Regions from separate parts of the Yersinia alsatica genome, predicted to be linked through region 2. Evidence: riboswitches for the same ligand, from Rfam matches in the RefSeq annotation. Region 2 holds a riboswitch; each other region holds the start of a gene.

Region 1 (7,868 bases), 2.4 Mb from region 2:
CAATCAATTACAGAGAAAGGGTGAATCGGCATCTTTCCTGCAAAAAATCGAGACGCTGAAAGGCCTTTTTGCCGACAATACAAACCCACTTGCCGATAAAGCCGCATTACAGCAATCCAAAGATTTGTTAGTGGAATTTTTGCACACGTATAAATCACGCGAATACAGCAAGCTCTGGCACCAAGCTGCATATCTCCTTAATCGTGTTGATGTATTAATCGAGTGGGGGGAATAACTAGACGTTATAGTTACAAAATGTGACGCAAATCACATTTTGGCTTTACCCTCCTATTGATGAGGTATAACCTTGACGAATCTTTACAACTCAACTAAATGTTTAACATCTTAATTTTATAATTCACATCGCCAATAAGGCGGGAAGTTCACTCATTTTTAGTCAAGATTGCCACTGCTGCGGCATTAATCGCCCGGTAGTTTAGCGCGCAGTAACCCGCATCTGTTAACGCCATGCCTCTTAGCAGCATGTTCCTATATGTAACGGATGAATACTGCGCGCGTGCTCTTTTGTGGAGAAAAAACATGTCGGTCACACACTCTCCGATACCTCAGGTGCGCGGTATTTCACGCCGTCGTCTGCTGGGGTATGTCGGTGTCGGGCTAGTCACGAGCCTGATGAATCCTCTCTCTCTGGATGCTTTCGCGGCATCAACCCAAACCTCGCCACAGAATTTGGAAAAATTCATGTTGGTCTCCCGAGCACTGACCGGAAAACGTCAGCTTAATGCACAAGTGGGTCAGCGTATCTATCAGGTTTTACTCGGAAAAATCGGTGGTTTTGATCAGAAGCTGGCGCTATTGCAACCTTTGCCGGCCGGTGAACCTCACCAGTGGTCACCTCTGGAGCAGCAAATTGCCCGTCAGATCTTGCAAGGTTGGTATGTTGGCGTGATTGGTGGCGGAACTGACGCCGCAGTAATCAGCTATGAAAATGCGTTGATGTTTGATGCGGTATCCGATGTGTTGGTTATTCGCTCTTATTGCCCGAATAAACCCGGATACTGGGCTGCAAAGCCTGATGTCGCCTTATAATTTTGGAGAATACATTTATGGCTGACACACTAAAGGCGGATATCGTCGTCATTGGCTCGGGCGTTGCAGGTGGCTTAGTCGCCCACCAATTAGCGATGGCAGGGAAGTCTGTTTTGATTTTAGAAGCGGGCCCGCGCCTTTCTCGCTGGGAAATTGTAGAAAATTTCCGCAATCAGCCTGATAAATCAGACAATATGGCTCCTTACCCTTCAACATCCTATGCCCCTCACCCAGAATCTAATCCTAATAATAACTATCTGATTCAAAAGGGCGAACATCCGTACGATGTGCAGTATATCCGTGCGGTTGGTGGCACCACCTGGCATTGGGCCGCATCGGCATGGCGTTTTTTGCCGAACGATTTCAAGCTAAAAACAGTGTATGGCGTGGGCCGCGACTGGCCGATTGAATATGCCGCACTGGAAAAATGGTATCTCCGCGCCGAACAAGAACTCGGTGTCTGGGGGCCGAGTGATGAAGACTTAGGCTCACCGCGCAGCGAACCTTATCCGATGGCCCCGTTGCCACTATCGTGGAATGAGCAGCGCATCAAAACCGTATTAAACAGCCACAGTTTTAATGGCAGTGATTTTAATGTGGTAACCGAACCGGTTGCTCGTAACAGCCGTCCTTACGATGGCCGCCCGACCTGTTGTGGCAATAATAATTGCATGCCAATTTGCCCGATTGGTGCCATGTACAACGGCATCACCCATGTAGAAAAGGCCGAGCGTGCCGGGGCTATCGTCCGTCCACAAGCAGTGGTCTATAAACTGGAAGTGAATGATCAGCAGCAAATTACCGCTGCACTGTTTAAGGATGCGCAAGGTAATGAACATCGCGCCGAAGGTCAGTATTTTGTGCTGGCGGCCAATGGCATTGAGATTCCAAAACTGATGCTGATGTCCGCCAGTGATAAAAACCCACGCGGCGTGGGGAATAGCTCGGATATGGTGGGTCGTAATCTGATGGACCATCCGGGTACCGGTGTCACCTTTATGGCCAGTGAGCCGCTATGGCCGGGGCGTGGCCCGCAGGAAATGACCTCGTTGATTGGCTTTCGTGATGGGGCGTTTCGATCTGAATATGCGGCGAAAAAGATTCATCTGTCTAACTTGTCGCGCACTGATCAAGTCACTATCGAGTTACTTTCTCAAGGGGATTTGCAGCTCGGGCCGCAACTGGACGCTAAAATTCGGGATCGTGCGGCGCGGTTTGTGCAGTTCGACAGCTTCCACGAGATTTTGCCGCATGTAGAAAATCGTATTATCCCCAGTGCGACAGAGAAAGATGCCATCGGTATTCCCAAACCTGAATTTTACTATGCAATGGATGATTACGTTCGCAAAAGTGCGGTGCATACCCAGCAAGTTTATGCTGAGGCGGCAAGGTTAATGGGCGGCACTGAAGTTCAGTTCCACAATAATTTCGCTAACAATAATCATATTACCGGCACCACCATCATGGGTAATGATCCGAAAGATTCAGTGGTAGACAGTGATTGCCGCACCCATGACCATAAAAATTTATTTATCGCCAGCAGCAGTGTGATGCCAACCGTGGGGTCAGTGAACTGTACCTTGACGATTGCCGCGCTCTCTTTGCGCATCGCTGAAACATTAAAGGCCGAGGTGTAAGATGAAAAAACCAACCCTGGGTCACTCAGTGAAATTGCTGCTTCTTGCATTGGGATGTGCCGCCAGCGGATATGCCAGCGCTGACGCTAACTTGATTGCGCGTGGTGAGTATCTGACCAAAGCCGCTGACTGCGTGGCCTGCCACACTACCAAAGACGGCAAACCTTTTGCCGGTGGATTGGCATTTAAAACCCCGATGGGAACATTGTATTCACCCAATATTACCCCGGATAAAGCAACCGGGATTGGTAGTTGGACCGATGAGGAGTTTTTGCGCGCATTGCATGAAGGGAAAGGGAAAAATGGTGAAAATCTCTACCCGGCATTTCCTTATACCTCCTACACCTTGCTAAAGGATGATGACGTCAAAGCGATCAAAGCTTATCTGTTCAGCTTGCCAGCAGTGCATCAGCCAAATCGTGAAAATGATATGCCGTTCCCATTCAATCAGCGCTGGGGATTATGGTTCTGGAATCTGGTGAACTTCGACGGGCAGCGCTTCGAACCTGATAGCAGCAAAGATGCACAATGGAATCAGGGCGCTTACTTTGTTGAGGCGCTAGGGCACTGTGGTGAATGTCATACGCCACGAAATATCACCATGGGCATGAAAGACAGCAAAGCCTATGCGGGTACTGAGATTGATGGTTGGACGGCATTCAATATTACCTCAGATCCTCATGCCGGGATTGGTGGCTGGAGTCAGGAGCAGATTGTGCAATATCTGCGTAGCGGCCATGTTGACGGCAAAGCTCAGGCTGCGGGGCCAATGGCGGAAGTGATTGAAAATAGTACTCGCCACTTAACCGATAGCGATCTGAATGCGATGGCGGTTTATCTGCGCACCTTGAAACCATTGAATCCAGATGATGAAACTAAGAGTCGTTCAGATTGGGGGCAACCCGCAACCAGCGTTAATACTTTACGCGGCATGCCGTTCACGGCAGATAACAACACCGAGGGTGCGCGTTTGTATTTAGGGAATTGCGCTTCTTGCCATGGTTTTACCGGTGGGGGTGTACAGGATGGTTACTATCCTTCACTGATGAAGAATTCGGTGGTCGGGGCGTCGGCACCTAATAACCTGATTAATGTGATTCTCCACGGTGTATCGCGTAAAACAAATGATGGCGAAGTATTTATGCCTGGTTTTGCAAACACATTGACGGATGAGCAGGTGGTGAGTTTGAGTAATTATTTGCTGCAACAGTTTGGGCAACCGGCACTGAATATCAAAGCTGATGATGTCAAATCATTGCGCGGAGAGTAATTTCGCTCATTATTTATAAAAAATAAGGGAGCTGAGGCTCCCTTTTGAGTTTTCGTTAATTGCTCTTTTCAAGTTCGTTCGCCAGTTTATGAGCATTTATCTGCAAATTTGGTGTTACATTCTTCATGCTATCAAAAAAATTAGGGAATTCTTTGCTAATTTTAGCTGCCTGTTCATTATTGCAATGTAAGCTGTTGGATACGCAGTTTCGTAATTGCATGATCAGGTTTGACTTGTTTTCTGAGTTTAATATTATGTTGTTTAGTGAATGTGCTTTTTTATTTATTATGTCAGAGCTAAGTCTTTCTTCATTTAAATTAAAACGTACTCCTCCACCACAGGATATATAATGTATTTCATTTTCAACTCGTGTGTCATAGGTGAAAAGTCTCTTGTTCGATGGGATGGTGTCATAAGAAACATTAGAGTCAAAAATAAAGACCACCTTATCTATTTGACTATTGTCTGTATCTAACTGACTGAATCTAAATGATGTTGCATCGTTACTCATGAGGTTGGAAATTTGTGTTTTTTCCATATTTGCCTTGACGTAATATTGTTCCTCACCACTTTCTAATTTAACCGAGTTAAGCTGGATTACTTTTCTATCACCTAACCTCCCAACTGTGTCTTCTGGTTCGAATTGAGGAGTCAAAGAGTGACTGATTGAACTTATAATATGGTCTATTGCATGTTTTCTGCTTTCTAATATTTCACTGTGGTTGTTTTTTTCTGATGATACACTATTCAATTGAGTGATATGCGTTGTTGTAAGGTTCGGTATGTTTGATATAGGGCCCATAAATAGTCCTTTTAAAATTGACTGAATCACAAATCTATTGTATTGAATAAATTCAAATTTACTATTCAGGCTTTTATCTGGGTTTTATCCTATACAGATGTAAAATTATTTAATCTTTTCATTATGCCAATGCATTAAAATATAGTCGCCGTCATTGCTTCTACCGGTGGCAATCGGTACCCAGCCGTTTTTTTGATAAAAAGCCAGTGCTTGCTGGTTTTTTGCTAAACATTTTAATGAACCATGAGTGGTAAATAGCTCTTGTGCCGCCTGCAATAATGCTTTTCCCGCCCCGCGATGCTGCATTTTCGGATCAACGAACAGATTATGCAGGAAACTCTCTTCCATAAATATGGAGGCAAAACCGAGGTGCTCATCACCGTCGATAGCGACCAAAATGGTCTCCCAAAGAGTGGTGCGGTCAAAATCTTCCAGACGAAAACGCTCCCCATCCAACCAGCTAAACGTTGCCCGACGTGCTGCCAAATACAAGGTGCGTAAAAATGGGCGGTCACTCTCTTGATACGGTCGAATCTTGATACTCATGCTGTGGTTTGCCTACGTCTGTGAAATTGATCATTGGGATAACTAATACAGGATTGATCTTCTACCATCTGCCCGTGATAATAACAATTCTGACTCGGGGTGCCTGCCACAAACAGTGGCATGGCTGAGATATTACCCGTATTACCTGATCTGGATTATGCCAGCGTAGGGAAGTCGCGGTATCACAGGTACCGTCTTCTTGACCGCCGGTTAGGAGGAATATGTACGTTCAACCTGCCGTTTTTTCTTCAGTTGTTGCCACTCACACCGCACCATTGGCCATCTTGCCTGCTGATATATCTGCGGGGACGCATTCATGACGCGCATAAATGCACTCACCATTGCTGGAACTGACCCGAGTGGTGGCGCAGGTATTCAGGCGGATCTAAAAACCTTTTCAGCATTACAAGCTTACGGCACCACAGTGATCACCGCATTGGTGGCGCAAAATACCCGTGGCGTACAGTCGGTCTATCCCATCGAACCCGCGTTTGTTGCGGCTCAATTAGATTCGGTCCTCAGTGATGTGCGCATTGATAGCGCCAAAATAGGCATGCTGGCTAATGCGGATATTGTGGATATTGTTGCCACGCAACTGCGCCGCTACCCGATTCCATTTGTGGTGCTGGATACCGTAATGGTCGCCAAAAGCGGTGATGCGCTGCTGGCACCAGAGGCGGTTGATGCTGTGCGCCGGCTGCTGCTACCTCAGGTTGCCTTGATTACTCCCAATTTGCCAGAAGCTGCGGCATTACTGGGTTGCCAGCCAGCACATGATGAGCAAGAGATGTGTGACCAAGGGCGAGCGCTGTTGGCTTTAGGTTGTCAGGGAGTGCTGATGAAAGGGGGCCATTTGAGTGGTGAAGATAGCCCAGACTGGCTGTTTACCCCCCACAGTGAACAGCGTTTTGTGACTCGTCGGGTTGCAACCCGGCATACCCACGGCACGGGCTGTACCTTATCGGCAGCACTGGCAGCATTACGGCCACGACACGCAGGTTGGGCCGATACCGTGAATGCCGCCAAACATTACCTACAAGGGGCACTGGAACAAGCCGATACCCTTGAGGTGGGGCAGGGAATTGGGCCGGTGCATCATTTTCATCAATGGTGGTAATATCCTTCATCCTTGACATTGCTGCGGTGTTAGCGGCGCTCATGCGCCCGAATCACTTACTCAAGTAAGCTCATCGGGACTTTTTCGCTTACTGCCTTGCCGCAATGCCAATGATTTTGGATATATCCTGCGCCCTTGACACTGCTGCGGTGTTAGCGGCGCTCATGCGCCCGAATCACTTACTCAAGTAAGCTCATCGGGACTTTTTCGCTTGCTGCCTTGCCGCAATGCCAATGATTTTGGATATATCCTGCGCCCTTGACACTGCTGCGGTGTTAGCGGCACTCATGCGCCCGAATCACTGACTTGGTATTGGATGAGTGCTATTCCGCTTTCTGTGCCAGCAAATAGCGCTGTGTCATTGTAAACATGGCGATGGCACGTTGCAGATGATGAGCATCAAAACGGTTAAGCAGATAACTGTCTGCGCCTTTACGTGGGCGAATGCGCAGTGACAGTTTTGGCTCGCCAGCTTCGTCCTTTATGAGGTCGAACTGATAGCTGCCAATATCTTTTTCATCTTCCCGCCAGGAAATTTGTACTGCGGGTAGGGGATTTTCTGCTGTTGGCTGCCTAATGGCAAAAAAGTAATCTCCCGCCCAAAAACCGGCGTAATCCCCGTCAGCTTGTAAATGTTTAGTCTTGAAAATGGGGGCTGCGGCGAGCTGGTTAATAGCCTCGCCGGTGATATCTTGATGTGCTTGCTGCCACAGTGGGGCATTATTTTCTAACTGCCAGCAGGCAGCACCCAGATAGTCATTCAATGCGCGCCAATCATTATCCAACTGATGCCGCAATTCCTCCTCGAGAATATTGCGATATTGCTGCATACCACTGGGTTGATCGCCCAGAGTTTCGTAAGTGATTAACTCCATGGTGCGCGGTTTGCGGCGAAAACTCATCCACAGCACCATTTTGGGAATACGAAATTCAATCGATTGAATGCTCAGCCGATAGCGATCACCCATGTTGACCACAAAACCATTAGCCGTTCCGCGTTTATTCTGATAATTCCGCACCACGACCACACTATTTAGCCCCATCCAACCAGTGACATAGTGTTCACTGTCAGAGTTGGCGACATCCAGGTCAATCACCATTTGGACGATTTTATCGCTCTCAAGTTTGTCCAGCGGATGGGCATCCTCGGCGGAGTAATACAGCTTCTCGGGGGCTTCGGGTAACTCAAGGGTTAACATGGTATGGCCTTTATCGGGAGTTTATAGCCGAGATATTCATCGGCTCATTGATATCTGGTTTATAGCTTACCTCAAGCTGTCATACAGATTGCGCTATAACGAGAATTAGGATGAAAATTCGTGCTATGGATCAACTTTTTCGCCAGTTAGCGGTCCTAGACATGCAAACTAATATCACGCCTGCAAATTGATTGCACAGAGGCTAGTTCAAGGCCCGGCGAGTAGACTAATCAGATAATAAGGATTT
Region 2 (7,868 bases):
AGGCAGAAATGTCCCGCGTTAAAATCGCTAACCGTAAGCTGGCAGCTGAAGGCAAAATCGAGGCTACGTTCACACGTGACCTGCTGGGTATCACCAAGGCATCCTTGGCGACCGAGTCCTTCATCTCTGCGGCTTCGTTCCAGGAAACCACGCGCGTTCTTACTGAAGCGGCTGTTGCCGGTAAACGTGATGAACTGCGTGGCCTGAAAGAAAACGTAATCGTGGGCCGTCTGATCCCAGCCGGTACCGGTTATGCTTATCATCAGGATCGTATGCGTCGTAAAGCTCTGGGTGAAGTTCCAGTGGTTCCGCAAGTTAGCGCGGATGAAGCGACTGCTAACCTGGCTGAATTGCTCAACGCCGGTTTTGGTAACAGCAAAGACTAATCTCTTTGTTGGTCACCAACGTAAAAACCGCTCCTTTCGGGGCGGTTTTTTTTGCTTATTTTTCAGGATGAAAACGGAAGACTTATTGGAGAGAGCGGCCTAAATGACGATCCCAATCTTTCCAAACCGGTTGCAGCCCTGCTAGCGTTAATGCCTGCGCAACCTGCTCAGGAGTCCGATTATCATGCGGAGCAAACTGTTCAAGCTCGGGGTGATTATCTGCATATCCCCCCGGTTGAGTTTTCGAGCCGGCACTGACATTATTAATCGCCACTGGAATCACGTTATCGCGAAAGAAAGGCGACTCGCGGGTGGATAAGGACAGTTCCACATCTGGTGCAAACAGGCGAAAAGCACAAATCAGTTGCAGCAGTTGTGGCTCACTCATCAGAGAGGCGGGTTCAATGCCCCCAGCACAAGGCCGTAAACGTGGGAACGAGATAGAATAGCGGCTCTGCCAATAAGTTTGTTGCAGGTAAAACAGATGCTCTGCCAGCATGTAGCAGTCAGTGCGCCAACTGTTCGACAAACCAATCAAGGCACCCAGTCCGATCTTATCGATCCCCGCGCGCCCCAAACGATCCGGAGTTGCCAACCGCCAGTGAAAATCCTGCTTATGGCCGCGCAAGTGGTGCTGCTGATAAGTGGCGGGATGATAGGTTTCTTGATAAACCATCACGCCATCCAATCCCAATGTTTTAAGCTCCGCATACTCTGCTTCCGCTAATGGCTGAACTTCCATCATCAGCGAGCTGAATTGGCTGCGGATAGCGGGGAAATGGCGCCGGAAATAGTCCATCCCGACTTTTGCCTGATGTTCGCCGGTAACCAGCAGTAAGTGTTCGAAACCCAATGCTTTGATGGCTTCACACTCACGAATGATTTCCGTTTCATCCAAAGTTTTGCGCTTGATACGATTACTCATTGAAAAACCACAATAAGTACAATCATTGGCACACAGATTAGAGAGATAAAGCGGCACATAAAAACTGACGGTATTGCCAAAGCGCTGACGAGTCAGTTGCTGAGCTTTTTGCGCCATGGGTTCCAGATAAGCTGATGCCGCCGGTGAAATCAATGCCATCAAATCGTCACGATTGGGTTTAGTGGCATTAATGGCTCGTTCAACATCCATAGCGGTTTTGCTGTTAATGCGCAGCGAAATATCATCCCAATCCAATTGTTGCCAGCGCTGAGTAAAATCTTCAGACATGATTTTTTTCCTCTAGCTGGCTAAGGAAGCCGGTCAATGGGCTGGTGGCATTGGCTTGCAGTTGACTTGAGCCTAAACCGGCCTGACGCGCCAGAGTTCCTGCTTCAACAGCCAGCCGGAATGCTTGCGCCATTTGTACCGGCGAGCGTGCGACAGCAATGGCGGTATTCACCAAAACAGCATCTGCGCCCAACTCTATAGCTTCAAGAGCATGGCTTGGGGCACCAATCCCAGCATCGACCACCACCGGTACTTTGGCTTGTTCGATAATGATTTGCAGAAAGTCGCGGGTACGTAATCCCAAATTTGAGCCAATAGGTGCTCCCAATGGCATCACGGCCGCACAACCAACTTCTTCCAATCGTTTGCATAATACCGGGTCAGCGCCGCAGTAAGGCAAAACGACAAAACCCTCTTTCACCAGGATTTCGGCAGCTTTCAGGGTTTCTATTGGGTCGGGTAGCAAATACTTCACATCTGGGTGGATTTCCAGCTTCACCCAATGAGTACCCAGCGCCTCGCGAGCCAGGCGAGCAGCAAAAATGGCTTCTTGTGCGGTTTTTGCCCCCGAGGTGTTGGGCAACAAACGCACCCCTAATTGGCGCAGAGGGGCCAGAATGGCATCGTTGCCAGCATGTAGATCCACGCGCTTCATCGCCATAGTAATCAGCTGTGAACCGGAGGCTTGCAGTGCTGCTAACATCAATTCAGCCGTGGCAAATTTGCCCGTGCCGGTAAATAAACGCGAGGTAAAGGTAGTATCGGCGATTTTCAGCATGTCAGCCCCCAGCAATCGCTTGGAAAAGCAAAATGTTATCTCCGGCGCGCAACTGATACTTTTCCCAGTCAATGCGGGGGATGATGACCTGATTAATCGCCAGTGCCGTACCCGGCTGGTGGCGATTTAACTGATTGAGCAGCTTGTCAGCGGTGATGTTGGCCTCCACCTCTAACGGCTGGTCATTGAGCATAATGAGCATGGAGTTTGTCGTCACAATCCACCTCCACAGGCAGGGCAATGTGCCGCCCGCGTGAGTTGCAGGGTGCTCCAGCTCTGCTGCTTACCATCGAATAACCGCAGCTTGCCGCTCAATGGCGAAGGAAGCCCCGCCAACATTTTGATGGCTTCGAGTGCTTGCAAAGTACCAATCACCCCCACGACTGGCCCCAATACACCAGCGGTACGGCAGTTTCGCTGTGGCAGTTCTTTGTCTGGATAAAGACAGGCATAGCAACCATGGGAATAGGGCGGCTCAATCACCAGCAACTGCCCACTGAACCCAACCGCACTGCCGCTAATCAATGGCTTATGCGCTTTGATGCAAGCTGCATTCACCTGATGGCGGGTCTCCATGTTGTCGCTACAATCAAGCACTAAATCGACCCCAGCGACGGCATCAATCAATGCTTCTCCCGCGAGTCGCGTATCAAAGGCGATAGCTTCAATCAGTGGATTGAGACTTTGCAGGTGGTGTTGCGCCAATCGGGCTTTATTTTGGCTAAAAGATGTGGGCGAAGTGCGAACTGGAGTAGGGCTGATATCCGTAGTGCGATACAGAATTTGGCGCTGTAAATTAGTCAGTTCGAGCTGGTCATCGTCAACTAGTAATAACCGCCCAACGCCCGCTGCCGCCAGATAAAGGCCCGCAGGGGAGCCCAGACCACCCAGCCCGACAATCAATACGCTGGCACTTTTCAGCTTCAATTGGCCTTCAGGGCCAATATCTTCCAGTAACAATTGGCGGCTGTAGCGCAAGAATTCACTGTCACTTAGCTCATGCTTGTTGATCATCGCTCAGCTCCTTGCCCTCAATCAGGTGCAGCAATTGCGCAGTTGCTTGCTGCCAATCATCAGCTTGAGTAATAGCACTGACCACAGCCACACTGCCGACGCCGGTTGCCAATACCGCAGGGACGCGCGCGATACTGATGCCACCGATAGCGACGGTGGGGTAATCAGGGGTGTTATCAACCATTTGTTTAAGAACTGCCAGCCCCTGAGGGGATGACGGCATCTGCTTGGTCTGGGTCGGGAAGATATGCCCCATGGCGATATAGGAAGGCCGCACAGCCTTGGCGATCGCCAGCTCATGCCCATCGTGGGTGGAAACACCCAGCCGTAATCCGGCCTGTTGAATAGCCGCTAAATCAGTGGTTTCCAGATCTTCCTGCCCCAGATGAACACCATAAGCGCCATGCTTAATCGCCAACCGCCAATAGTCATTGATAAATAAGCGCGCCTGATAGCGTTTGCCCAATTCAATGGCAGCAGCAATATCTTGTTCGACCTGTGCATCCGCTAAATCTTTAATACGCAATTGGATGGTGGTCACGCCCACGGCCAGCAGCCGCTCTATCCACAGCAATGAATCGACCACTGGGTACAATCCAAGGCGCTGTTTGGTCGCCGGGAAACCTTGCTCAGCAGAAAATGAAGCATGATCAGACGGATTCATTATTTGCCTCCGTTTTCAGATTCGCTGGGCTGTGGTACAGCTCACTGCCACGGGAGCGGAACTCGGCCGACATCTGCTCCATACCGGATTGCAAAACCGCTATTGGCTGAGCCGCTGTCTCTTGCGCGGCCGCCAGTTCTTGTTTAGCGGCATAGTCACGCACTTCTTGTGAAATCTTCATGGAGCAGAATTTCGGCCCACACATTGAGCAGAAGTGAGCCACTTTTCCTGACTCTTGCGGCAGGGTTTCATCGTGATAAGCCCGGGCGGTTTCTGGATCGAGTGCCAAATTGAACTGATCTTCCCAGCGGAATTCGAAGCGCGCTTTTGACATGGCATTATCGCGGATCTGTGCACCGGGGTGGCCTTTCGCCAGATCCGCCGCATGGGCCGCAATTTTATAAGTGATAAGCCCTTGCTTCACATCATCTTTATTGGGCAGGCCAAGATGCTCTTTGGGAGTGACATAGCACAACATGGCGCAACCAAACCAACCAATCATGGCGGCCCCAATACCCGAGGTGAAGTGGTCATAGCCGGGGGCAATATCCGTGGTCAATGGGCCTAAGGTATAAAACGGCGCTTCGTGACAATGCTCCAACTCTTCGGTCATATTGCGGCGAATCATCTGCATCGGCACATGGCCCGGGCCTTCAATCATCACCTGTACGTCATATTCCCAGGCAATTTTGGTCAATTCCCCCAAGGTATGTAGCTCAGCGAATTGGGCTTCATCATTCGCGTCCTGAATAGAACCAGGGCGCAAACCATCACCCAGAGATAATGAAACGTCATAGGCTGCGCAAATTTGGCAAATATCGCGGAAGTGCTGGTAGAGGAAATTTTCCTGATGATGGGAAAGGCACCATTTCGCCATAATAGACCCGCCACGGGAAACAATTCCGGTCAGTCGTTTGGCTGTCATCGGTACGTAACGCAGCAGCACGCCAGCATGAATAGTAAAGTAATCAACCCCTTGTTCGGCCTGCTCTAATAACGTGTCGCGGAATATTTCCCATGTTAGGTTTTCAGCCACGCCATTAACTTTTTCCAGCGCCTGATAGATAGGAACCGTGCCGATAGGGACCGGGCTGTTACGCAAAATCCATTCACGAGTTTCATGAATATAGCGGCCGGTGGACAAATCCATCACGGTATCTGCGCCCCAGCGGGTAGACCACACCAGTTTTTCCACTTCTTCTTCAATAGAGGACGTCACGGCGGAGTTACCGATGTTGGCATTCACTTTCACCAGAAAGTTGCGGCCAATAATCATGGGCTCAGATTCAGGGTGGTTAATATTGGCAGGGATAATCGCACGACCGGCGGCCACTTCTTGGCGAACAAACTCCGGCGTGATGTTTTCCGGCAAGTTAGCACCAAAGGCTTGCCCCGGATGCTGGTGGCGTAATACTTCACCGCGAATCCGCTCACGGCCCATATTTTCTCGTAGGGCGATAAATTCCATCTCCGGCGTCACTTTACCGGCTCTGGCGTAATGCAATTGCGTAACACATTTACCATCAATCGCTTTTTTAGCGCGTGGGAGATGCTCAAAACGCAAATGATCCAAACCTTCATCAGCCAAACGTTGCTGGGTAAAGCCAGAGCTGAGGGTCGTCAGTGCCTCGGTATCCTGACGGTCGGCTATCCAGCTATCACGCAATTTGGGTAAACCGGCATGGACATCCAGTTTGGCGCTCGGGTCGCCATAAGGGCCGGAGGTGTCATAAACCGGAATAGCTTCGTTATCTTCATAACTTGGCGTGTCTTTGCTGCCGCCGATCAATGTCGGGCTGAGTTGGATTTCACGCATCGGGACTTGAATATCGGGCCGTGAACCTTGCAGATAAATTCGTTGCGAGTTAGGGAAAGTCACTCCTTGCAGGGTATCGATAAATTGTTGCGCTTCTTCGCGCACTTGTTTCCGGGGTATAGCTTTACGCGGGAGTGATGAGTTTTGAGTTGTATTATTAGACATAGCAAATTCCTACCAGTGTGGTTTATAGGGAAAATTGCTTGTCTGGAGCTTGGCGGGAGTAACGATGTTGGCCAGTGACCGGCAGCCACCTGTAAGGGGAAGACGGGCCTGTAGCGATAAATTACTCTTGTTCCCTTCGCGGGTATTAACCCGATCAGGTTCCGCGGATCCCGAATTAACGGTCTCAGCCTGCGTTTGCTTCCCTAAGAAAGCAGGTGCTAGGCACTCCGACAAGAGCCTTGAGTATATGAGGTTATCTTAAAACTACAACCCCACCAGAATAATTGGCTTATTACGCATCACTGATATCAATTTGCTTTTGTTTGCAGGTCAATCGGCTGAGCGGCTTGCCATGACTCGGCAGCCCACTGAATTAATTGATCTTCTAGCCTGAAACGGGCATCGAGTGCTTCGCCGATATCGGATAAAGCCTGTTGAAACTCGGTGCAACTATCTTGGTCTATCTCAATGTTTGTATAGCGATCATGGAATGCCATGATAGTTTGAGTGTTATTTTTTAAGGCAGGATAAACTTTGGTCGTCAGCGCCATTTTCGGGCTGGATGCACCTTCTACCTGTTTGATAATTCTATCGTAGATATGAAAATGTCCTGAGGAGAGATAATCCACCAGATTATGGCAAAAGTTCTCCAGCGCTTTTTCATTAAGCGGGGTATGCTTTTCTTTTTGCGGCTTAATACCGATCACTGCGCAATACGAGACTAAAAGTTCTTTACGTGCATGAAGCCATTGATCAATTAATTCATTACTGCCGCCAACGCGTTGAGTCAGGCTTTCCAGTCGGTTGAGCATGAGCGACTCCATGAGTAAGAATACGTCAATATGGGTTACGGAAATGTAACAAGCCAGATTCTAGATTGCCAGTGAAGTCGAGGTTGTGCAACAACGATATGGAACTACAACTTACAGGTAAAGAAAGTGGCTGGTGGATTGTCAGTCATGAAAACAAATTATGGTTACCAAAAGGGGAGTTGCCGCAAGGTAATGCCGCCAATTGGTCATTACAGGGCGCAACCGCCAGACAGATTGGTGAATGGCAAGGCCAGGCTGTTTGGCTTATTCGCCAACAGATGTCTACCGATATGGGCTCAGTGCGGCAATTGCTGGATGTGGATCGCGGTTTATTCCAATTAGCAGGGCGAGGGGTGCAATTAGCGGAGTTTTATCGCTCTCATCGCTATTGTGGTTATTGCGGTCATCAAATGCATGCCAGTCGTACCGAGTGGGCTTGCTTATGTAATCACTGCCGTGAACGCTACTATCCGCAAATCGCGCCTTGCGTCATTGTTGCCATTCGCCGTGGTGATGAAATTTTATTGGCGCAGCATGTTCGTCATCGTGGCGGTATTAATACCGTGCTGGCTGGGTTTGTCGAGGTCGGCGAAACGTTGGAACAGGCCGCCTCTCGTGAAGTTTTGGAAGAAAGTAATATCCACATTAAGAATCTGCGTTATGTGACCTCACAACCTTGGCCGTTCCCGCATTCGCTGATGATGGCGTTTATGGCGGATTATGACCACGGCGAGCTGCGCCATGATCCTAAGGAGCTGCTGAATGCCGGTTGGTATCGTTATGATCAATTGCCATTATTGCCGCCACCAGGCACCGTGGCACGCCGGTTGATTGAAGATACCGTGGCATTGTGTCGCAGCGAGCAGGACAGCTAAAGCTGGCATGCTACAATAGCGGCAGATAACTAAGGGAGCCCCACATGAATGAGTTGAAAAACGATCGCTATCTGCGTGCTTTATTACGCCAGCCGGTAGATGTTACCCCGGTGTGGATGATGCGCCAGGCAGGCCGCTACTTGCC
Region 3 (7,868 bases), 1.2 Mb from region 2:
TCATTTTCTATCCAACTGACGGTATATTCAGGGAAAATCGGCGCGGCGCGTAATTGACTAGCCTGATTACCAATAATCAGCTCATCATTCTTAATCCATACCGTGCGTTGCTGTAAGTGATGAGCTAGCGCCAGCGCGCGCCGGACGGGTAAGGGTTTATCCAGATGCTGTTGATAAGCTTCGGTATAATGCTGCGCTCGCTCAGTACAAACTGGCGGTTTCACAATATGAATGAGTGCGTTTTTATGCTGTTTTGTCCGTTCGCTTAAGGTTACCAAATCGAGAGTGGTCATTGCGTCATCCTCTTAAAATTGCGGTAAGGCCCTTGTCACGGGCATAACTTTCCGCGAAGGCCAGCAGATCAGGAGAGTCTAAAGGGGTACTGGCTGCCAGATAGGCTTCACCCAGCAGTGAATATTTATTGATACCCAAAGTGTGATAAGGCAAAAAATGAATCTCTTTCACACCAATTTCATCGGCGGCAAAATCGACAATCCCTTGCACCGAGTGGTTATCAGCATTGAAATCCGGGATTAGCGGCACCCGTACCGTGATATTGGTGCCTGCGGCGGCTAACTTGCGAAAGTTATCCATGACGCGTTTGGCTGAACCGCCGGTCCACTGCTGAAAACGGTGTTCATCGGTATGTTTTAGGTCCGCCAGCATCAAATCAAGCCAAGGTAAAGAGGGGGCGATATAGCGCCACGGCGTATGCAGGCAAGACTCAACCGCAGTATGGATGCCAAGCTGATGGCAACGCTGCAATAATTCAGCGGCCACTGCGGGTTGCATAAAAGGTTCGCCGCCGGACAACGTCACGCCGCCGCCACTACGCCGATAAAATGGCAAATCGCGCAGTAATGTATCCATGGTGGCATCAATATCAATCGGGCTGCCGCACTGCGTCAAAGCTCCGCTAGGGCAGCTAACCGCCAGCGCCTGAATATCATCTTCGGCTAATAATTGGCGATGAATAACAATTTGATCATCAACACGCTGAATAGCTTGCGGGCAAGCTTGATGGCATAAATCACAACCGGATAAGCAAAGGCGGGGATCAAATAGCACCTCAGGTTGGCGTGAGCGGCTCTCTGGGTTTTGGCACCAGCGACAGCTTAACGAACAGCCTTTTAGGAAAACCACACTGCGAATACCGGGGCCGTCATGAGTGGAATAACGCTGTAAATTAAAAATCATCTTACCCCTCCCATTAGCTGTGACTGCGCTGGCATCGCGGTGACTATTCGCTTTCATTGGCAACCAGTATCTGCGTAATATAGGGAAAGAAAAATTGATGAAATTTGCTGCGGAGTTCCTCTTTTATGTCTGCCTCGCGCTTGCAACAACAGTTTATTCGCCTCTGGCAACGTTTTAATGGCCAACACACAGAAACTACCTTGCAAGAACTGGCCGAAGTGCTTTGTTGCTCGCGCCGCCATGTCCGCTCCCTGCTAGGCAGCATGCAACAAGAGGGCTGGTTGAGCTGGCAGGCGGAAGCTGGCCGAGGTAAGCGCTCACAACTGACTTTCCTCTATTCCGGGTTGGCACTGCAACAGCAGCGGGCCGAAGAGTTACTGGAACAAGACCATATTGACCAATTAGTCCAGCTGGTTGGGGATAAAAAAGCGGTGCGCCAAATGCTGCTATCCCAGCTAGGGCGCAGCTTTCGGCAAGGTAAACATATTCTGCGGGTGCTCTATTATCGTCCGTTACAAAACCTATTACCCGGTACCGCACTGCGCCGCTCAGAAACCCATATGGTGCGGCAGATTTTTAATGGCCTCACCCGGATAAATGAGGAAAATGGGGAACTGGAGCCGGACTTATCTCATCACTGGCAGGCCATTAGCCCTTTGCATTGGCGCTTTTATCTGCGCCCCGCGATTCATTTTCACCATGGCCGTGAACTGGACATGAATGATGTGATAACCAGCCTGACGCGATTAATCCCTCAGCCCCTGTTTTCGCATATTACGGCGGTGCGCTCACCAACGCCCTATGTGCTTGATGTGCATCTCAGTACTCCAGATTATTGGTTGCCGTGGTTGCTAGGCAGTGCGCACGCCATGATCTTGCCGCAAGAGTGGGAAAATCAGCCGGATTTTCGTCGGCATCCGATTGGGACTGGCCCTTATTCCGTGATTCGGAATCACCATAGCCAATTGAAAATTCAGGCCTTCGATAACTATTTTGGCTTTCGGGCACTAATTGACGAGGTCAATATCTGGGTACTGCCCGATCTGTCTGACGAGCTGATTTACACTGGAGTCCAGTTGCAGGCTGATGACACCAGTAAAAATGAGCTGGAAAGCCGCTTGGAAGAAGGCTGCTATTTTTTGTTATTTGACCAGCGATCGCCCCAGACCTGTCATCCAGAGATCCGTCGCTGGCTATGTGAATTGATCACCCCAGTGGCCCTACTCAGCTTTGCCGATCCCTTTTATCAACGTTACTGGTCACCCGCTTATGGCATGTTACCGCGCTGGCATCACAACCGGCTCACGGCACTGGAGCCGAAACCCGCCGGGCTAACTGAACTGACACTGACTTTTTACAGTGATCATTCTGAATTTGATGCCATCAGCCAGACATTAACCCAGTTGCTGGCGGCCCATGGTGTCACCTTAAAAATACAGGTACTGGATTACACTCAGTGGTATCAGGGTGATGCACAGAGTGATATCTGGCTTGGCAGCGCAAACTTCTATCTGCCGCTGGAGTTTTCCCTGTTTGCTACCCTGTATGAACTGCCGTTGCTACAATATTGTTTGGATGAAGAGCTGCATCAAGATGTTGAATTATGGCGAAATAATACATTGCCAATGGCCGATTGGAGTCAAAAATTGGTCAGCCAAAATCAATTCCACCCGCTGTTCCATCACTGGCTAGAATTATATGGGCAGCACAGTATGCGCGGGGTGCGCATGAATACTCTCGGCTGGTTTGATTTCAAATCGGCTTGGTTTACGCCTCCCGAGGGATAAAGCCACTTTCACCCGCCCAGATTAATCTCTACAATAGCGCCGTCTCAACGGGGTGCAAGAATATCGCTAGCCAGGGTCAACCCAGTGTCGCAAGTGTTAAAAACACAGCGAGCCGGGTTCAGACAGTGGCGGACAGCACACAGAAACCGGAGCGTACACATGACCTTGTAAATCATGACTACGTGAGGATTTCGAATACTGCCCAACACTGTATCAACCGCGGCGCAGCACGTTTTTGCTGAGAGCAAACCCGTCGAACCTGATCCGGTTAACACCGGCGGAGGGATTTGAGAAAGATAACACCGCGCCCCCACGGAGACGGCTGTTAGCTACCGCCTCAGATACCTTTGCCACCTTTATTCTTAAGGAGTGCAAAGTGTTTAAACGCATTATTCCCTGCTTGTTCTTGCTGTCCGCGGCCGCTGTTGCTGCTGATAAACCGACCCTGACGGTCTACACCTATGACTCCTTCGCTGCCGACTGGGGGCCAGGGCCGGCAATTAAAAAAGCCTTTGAAGCCGAGTGCGATTGCCAACTTAAATTTGTGGCGTTAGAAGATGGCGTATCACTGCTAAACCGCCTGCGAATGGAAGGGAAAAACAGTCAGGCCGATGTGATTTTAGGCTTAGATAACAATCTGGTACAGGCCGCAGAGCAAACCGGTCTATTCGCTCCAAGTCAGGTGGACACCAGCCACCTCACCTTGCCGGAAAAGTGGCAGAATAAAACTTTCGTCCCTTATGATTATGGCTATTTTGCCTTTGTGTATAACAAAGACAAATTGAAGAACCCGCCAAAAAGCTTGCAAGAATTAGTCGACAGCAAAGAGCCGTGGAAAATAATTTATCAAGACCCGCGCACCAGTACTCCCGGCCTTGGCTTAATGCTGTGGATGCAAAAAGTGTATGGCGATAAAGCTCCACAAGCATGGCAACAATTGGCCAAGAAAACCGTCACCGTCACCAAAGGCTGGAGTGAGGCTTACGGCCTGTTCCTGAAAGGTGAAGGGGACTTGGTGCTGAGCTACACCACCTCTCCGGCTTACCATCTGATCGAAGAGAAGAAAAGCAACTATGCCGCCGCTGATTTTAGTGAAGGTCACTATCTGCAAGTTGAAGTCGCCGGTCAGGTTGCCTCCAGCAAACAGCCAGAACTGGCGCAGCGCTTTATGCAATTTATTGTCACGCCTGCCTTCCAAGACCATATTCCAACCGGCAACTGGATGTATCCGGTGATCAAAATGACGCTACCGGCCGGATTTGACACACTCACAGTGCCACAAAAAGCATTGCAATTTGATGCTAAAGAAGTGGCTGATCATCGCGCAAAATGGATTCAGGCATGGCAATCCGCCGTCAGCCGCTAATCCCCACATGGTTGTGGCCGGGGCTATTGGCTGCCGGACTGATAGTCGGTGTCGCGCTGCTGGCGTTCACCGCTATCTGGCGCCATGCCCCGGCAGCAGATTGGCACAGTATCTGGCAGGATAGCTATCTGTGGCATGTGATCCGCTTTACCTTCTGGCAGGCGTTTCTCTCTGCATTGCTGTCGGTAACGCCGGCGATTTTTCTCGCCCGCGCCTTATATCGCCGCCGTTTTCCCGGCCGCCAATTGATGCTGCGATTATGCGCGATGACCTTGGTGCTCCCGGTGTTAGTCGCCATCTTTGGCATCCTGACGGTTTATGGCCGCCAAGGCTGGCTGGCGGGGTTATTTGGCTGGCTGGGAGTGGATTATCGCTTCTCACCTTATGGCTTACAGGGGATTTTGCTGGCACATATTTTCTTTAATATGCCACTGGCGACGCGCCTGTTATTGCAGTCATTGGAAAGCATTGCGGTGGAACAGCGCCAATTGGCCGCACAGTTGGGTATGAACGGCTGGCAGCATTTTCGCTTGGTCGAGTGGCCCTATCTTCGTCGCCAAATTCTGCCCACTGGCGCGCTGATTTTCATGCTCTGTTTTGCCAGTTTTGCCACCGTGCTATCTCTGGGGGGCGGGCCGCAAGCCACCACCATCGAGTTAGCTATTTATCAGGCGCTTAGCTATGACTATGATCTCGGTCGTGCCGCATTACTGGCACTGATCCAACTGGGCTGTTGCCTTGGATTGGTGGTGCTAAGCCAACGGCTCAGCTCAGTGCTGGCGGTGGGAAATACTCACGGGCAAATTTGGCGCAACCCGCAAGATAGCGCGTGGTCGCGCATCAGCGACACCCTGTTAATTGGGGCCGCATTATTATTGATGGTGCCGCCATTGCTGGCGGTTGTGATTGATGGCAGCAATAAAACTATACTGACGGTGTTGCAGCAACCCGCACTGTGGCAAGCTTTCTTCACCTCTCTGGTCATCGCCATTGGGGCCGGATTATTGTGTGTCATCTTGACCATGATGCTGCTGTGGAGTAGCCGGGAGCTAAAGCTGCGCCAACGTGCTGCTTACGGGCAAGCATTGGAAGTCAGTGGCATGGTGATTCTGGCGATGCCGGGTATTGTGTTGGCAACGGGCTTTTTCTTATTACTCAACGATACTTTTGGCTTGCCGCAATCCCCCTATGCGCTGGTGATTTTGACCAATGCACTGATGGCGGTACCCTATGCCTTGAAAGTGTTGGATAACCCAATGCGTGACTTGGCCGAGCGCTACACACCGCTGTGCTTGTCACTGGACATTCGTGGCTGGCACCGTTTACGCCATATTGAGTTAACTGCGCTGAAACGCCCGCTGGCTCAGGCGCTGGCTTTTGCCAGTGTTCTCTCCATCGGGGATTTTGGCGTCGTGGCGCTGTTTGGTAATGAACACTTCCGCACCTTGCCATTCTATCTTTATCAGCAGATAGGTTCTTATCGCAGCAATGATGGCGCAGTCACTGCCTTGCTGTTGCTGCTGCTCTGTTTCCTGCTGTTTACTCTTATTGAACGACTGCCGAGCCGCCATGCTAAAGCTTGAGAAAATTACCTACCTGTACGACCACTTGCCAATGCGTTTTGATTTGCGCGTTCAACCCGGCGAGCGAGTGGCGATCCTCGGCCCCAGTGGCGCAGGCAAAAGTACCCTGCTGAGTTTGATTGCCGGTTTTTTGCTGCCGGTCAGTGGCCGAATGCTGCTGAACAATCAAGACCACACTCACACTGCGCCCGCCCAAAGGCCGGTATCTATGCTGTTTCAGGAAAATAATCTGTTCTCGCATTTAACTGTCGAACAAAATATTGGGCTGGGTTTACATCCGGGGCTGAAACTCAATCATGAGCAAAAGTTATTGTTACGCCAAATTGCTCAACAAGTGGGATTGGAAGAGTGCCTCGAGCGACTACCGGCTCAGCTCTCCGGTGGTCAACGCCAACGAGCAGCACTGGCGCGTTGCCTGGTGCGCAGCCAGCCTATTTTGCTGCTGGATGAGCCGTTTTCCGCGCTAGATCCGGCTCTGCGCAATGAAATGCTGCAATTAGTTGACCAAGTTTGCTCTCAGCGCCAGCTGACGTTATTGATGGTGTCGCATAATCTGGATGATGCCGCCCGTATCGCCGAGCGCACCTTATTGGTGGTCGACGGCCGCATTTACTACGACGGCGCAACACAGGCGCTGGTGAGCGGCAGTGCCCCAGAAGCCAGCGTGCTGGGGATTGCTACACATCATTAGTTGTTGAATAGTGAGCGCAGCTAACACCCCTGCGGCGTCAAAGACGAAGGATATTTATCCGGCTAGAACCTTCCACAACAGATGCCGATACACCGGCATAATTGGTTGCATATGTAGCCACACAAAGCTGGCGATAGCGGCGGCGATAGCCAAGAGAGTCACCCAACGCAAACGGGTCAGAGGCAGCCATTTGCTCAGGCGGTCCGGGCTACGTTTACCAAAACGCCACCAGCGCCATGACAGCCACAATGCCAGCCAAATCAGCACCACAACCACGAATAATAGCCACTTAAACATATAGCTGTTGGCACTGGGCGGGATATCAATCGCCACCCCAGCCAGTATGCCGGGGAAGAAATAGATTGGCGGCCATGTCAGGCAACCAATGATATTCGGTAGCGCGAATTTTACTGGCGGCAGGTTGAGCATCCCCGCCACCATCGGGACAATAGGCCGCGCCGGGCCAATAAAGCGCCCCAAAAGTACCGTTGCCATGCTGTGGTTGTGCAGCGCATGCTCGGTTTTATTCAGCATAGATTTATGTTTTTTCAGGAAAGACCAGCGGTGCAGCGGCTCTTTGAAGCGACGACCAATGAAATAAGAGATCCAATCCCCCATCAGACAGCCGACAGTCGCGGCGGCCCAAGCCGAGTAAAAGCCCACTTCCCCACTGCCAATCAGCGCGCCCACGCTGGTCATCATCACCGTGCCGGGCAATAACATGCCCACCAGCGCTAAAGATTCAAGAAAAGTGACTAACATGACGACAAATAGCGTGAAAGCCAGAGATTGTGTCAGTAAATGTAATAAATAGGCTTCCATAAATTTGTCCGTTAGTTAACAACTTGGTGGATTGTCTAGCCCACCAACAAATGAGTCAATCAATAAAATAGACAATTACTGTATAAATAACCATGTTATGAAAGTATAATATACTACTTGGTGATTTTAAAAATTCTCTTTATATACCCAATAGATTTCAAGATGCAGGAAGGCGGCAAGCAAAAGAGCCCCGATGAGCTTACTCAGGTAAGTGATTCGGGTGAGTGAGCGTAGCCAACACACCTGCAATTTGAAAGATGACGGGTATAAAGGTAGTAGCATGGGTCAAACCCGTCAGGGCTTCCTGCTAACTCGCCACTGGCGCGACACGCAGGCTGGCACCGAAGTTGAATTCTGGTTAGCAACCGATGAGGGGCCACAGCAAGTGAGGTTACCCCCTCAGCCCTCAGTGGCTTTTATCC

The links. A riboswitch is a leader RNA that binds a small molecule or an ion and turns the genes downstream of it on or off. The one in region 2 is predicted to bind thiamine pyrophosphate.
Region 1: it holds a riboswitch for thiamine pyrophosphate, as region 2 does, so the genes downstream of both, thiD (bifunctional hydroxymethylpyrimidine kinase/phosphomethylpyrimidine kinase) here and thiC (phosphomethylpyrimidine synthase ThiC) in region 2, are expected to answer to the same signal.
Region 3: it holds a riboswitch for thiamine pyrophosphate, as region 2 does, so the genes downstream of both, thiB (thiamine ABC transporter substrate binding subunit) here and thiC (phosphomethylpyrimidine synthase ThiC) in region 2, are expected to answer to the same signal.

What each region holds. Positions count from the first base shown of each region.
Region 1 is NZ_CP104006.1:2,013,137-2,021,004, forward strand. Features, by position in the region: gene N0H69_RS08885 (hypothetical protein) at 1-235, shown strand, start outside; gene N0H69_RS08890 (sugar dehydrogenase complex small subunit) at 541-1,050, shown strand; gene N0H69_RS08895 (GMC family oxidoreductase) at 1,068-2,687, shown strand; gene N0H69_RS08900 (cytochrome c) at 2,689-3,957, shown strand; gene N0H69_RS08905 (hypothetical protein) at 4,013-4,759, opposite strand; gene N0H69_RS08910 (GNAT family N-acetyltransferase) at 4,865-5,305, opposite strand; TPP riboswitch at 5,391-5,494, shown strand; gene thiD (bifunctional hydroxymethylpyrimidine kinase/phosphomethylpyrimidine kinase) at 5,622-6,422, shown strand; gene N0H69_RS08920 (hypothetical protein) at 6,746-7,621, opposite strand.
Region 2 is NZ_CP104006.1:4,513,813-4,521,680, reverse strand. Features, by position in the region: gene rpoC (DNA-directed RNA polymerase subunit beta') at 1-386, shown strand, start outside; gene thiH (2-iminoacetate synthase ThiH) at 469-1,599, opposite strand; gene N0H69_RS20435 (thiazole synthase) at 1,592-2,377, opposite strand; gene thiS (sulfur carrier protein ThiS) at 2,379-2,579, opposite strand; gene N0H69_RS20425 (HesA/MoeB/ThiF family protein) at 2,591-3,391, opposite strand; gene thiE (thiamine phosphate synthase) at 3,375-4,055, opposite strand; gene thiC (phosphomethylpyrimidine synthase ThiC) at 4,042-6,036, opposite strand; TPP riboswitch at 6,151-6,276, opposite strand; gene N0H69_RS20410 (Rsd/AlgQ family anti-sigma factor) at 6,345-6,848, opposite strand; gene nudC (NAD(+) diphosphatase) at 6,947-7,723, shown strand; gene hemE (uroporphyrinogen decarboxylase) at 7,768-7,868, shown strand, end outside.
Region 3 is NZ_CP104006.1:786,191-794,058, reverse strand. Features, by position in the region: gene N0H69_RS03500 (formate C-acetyltransferase/glycerol dehydratase family glycyl radical enzyme) at 1-293, opposite strand, end outside; gene N0H69_RS03495 (glycyl-radical enzyme activating protein) at 298-1,197, opposite strand; gene sgrR (HTH-type transcriptional regulator SgrR) at 1,323-2,984, shown strand; TPP riboswitch at 3,193-3,287, shown strand; gene thiB (thiamine ABC transporter substrate binding subunit) at 3,361-4,350, shown strand; gene thiP (thiamine/thiamine pyrophosphate ABC transporter permease ThiP) at 4,326-5,933, shown strand; gene thiQ (thiamine ABC transporter ATP-binding protein ThiQ) at 5,920-6,624, shown strand; gene N0H69_RS03470 (DedA family protein) at 6,679-7,446, opposite strand; gene N0H69_RS03465 (DNA polymerase II) at 7,727-7,868, shown strand, end outside.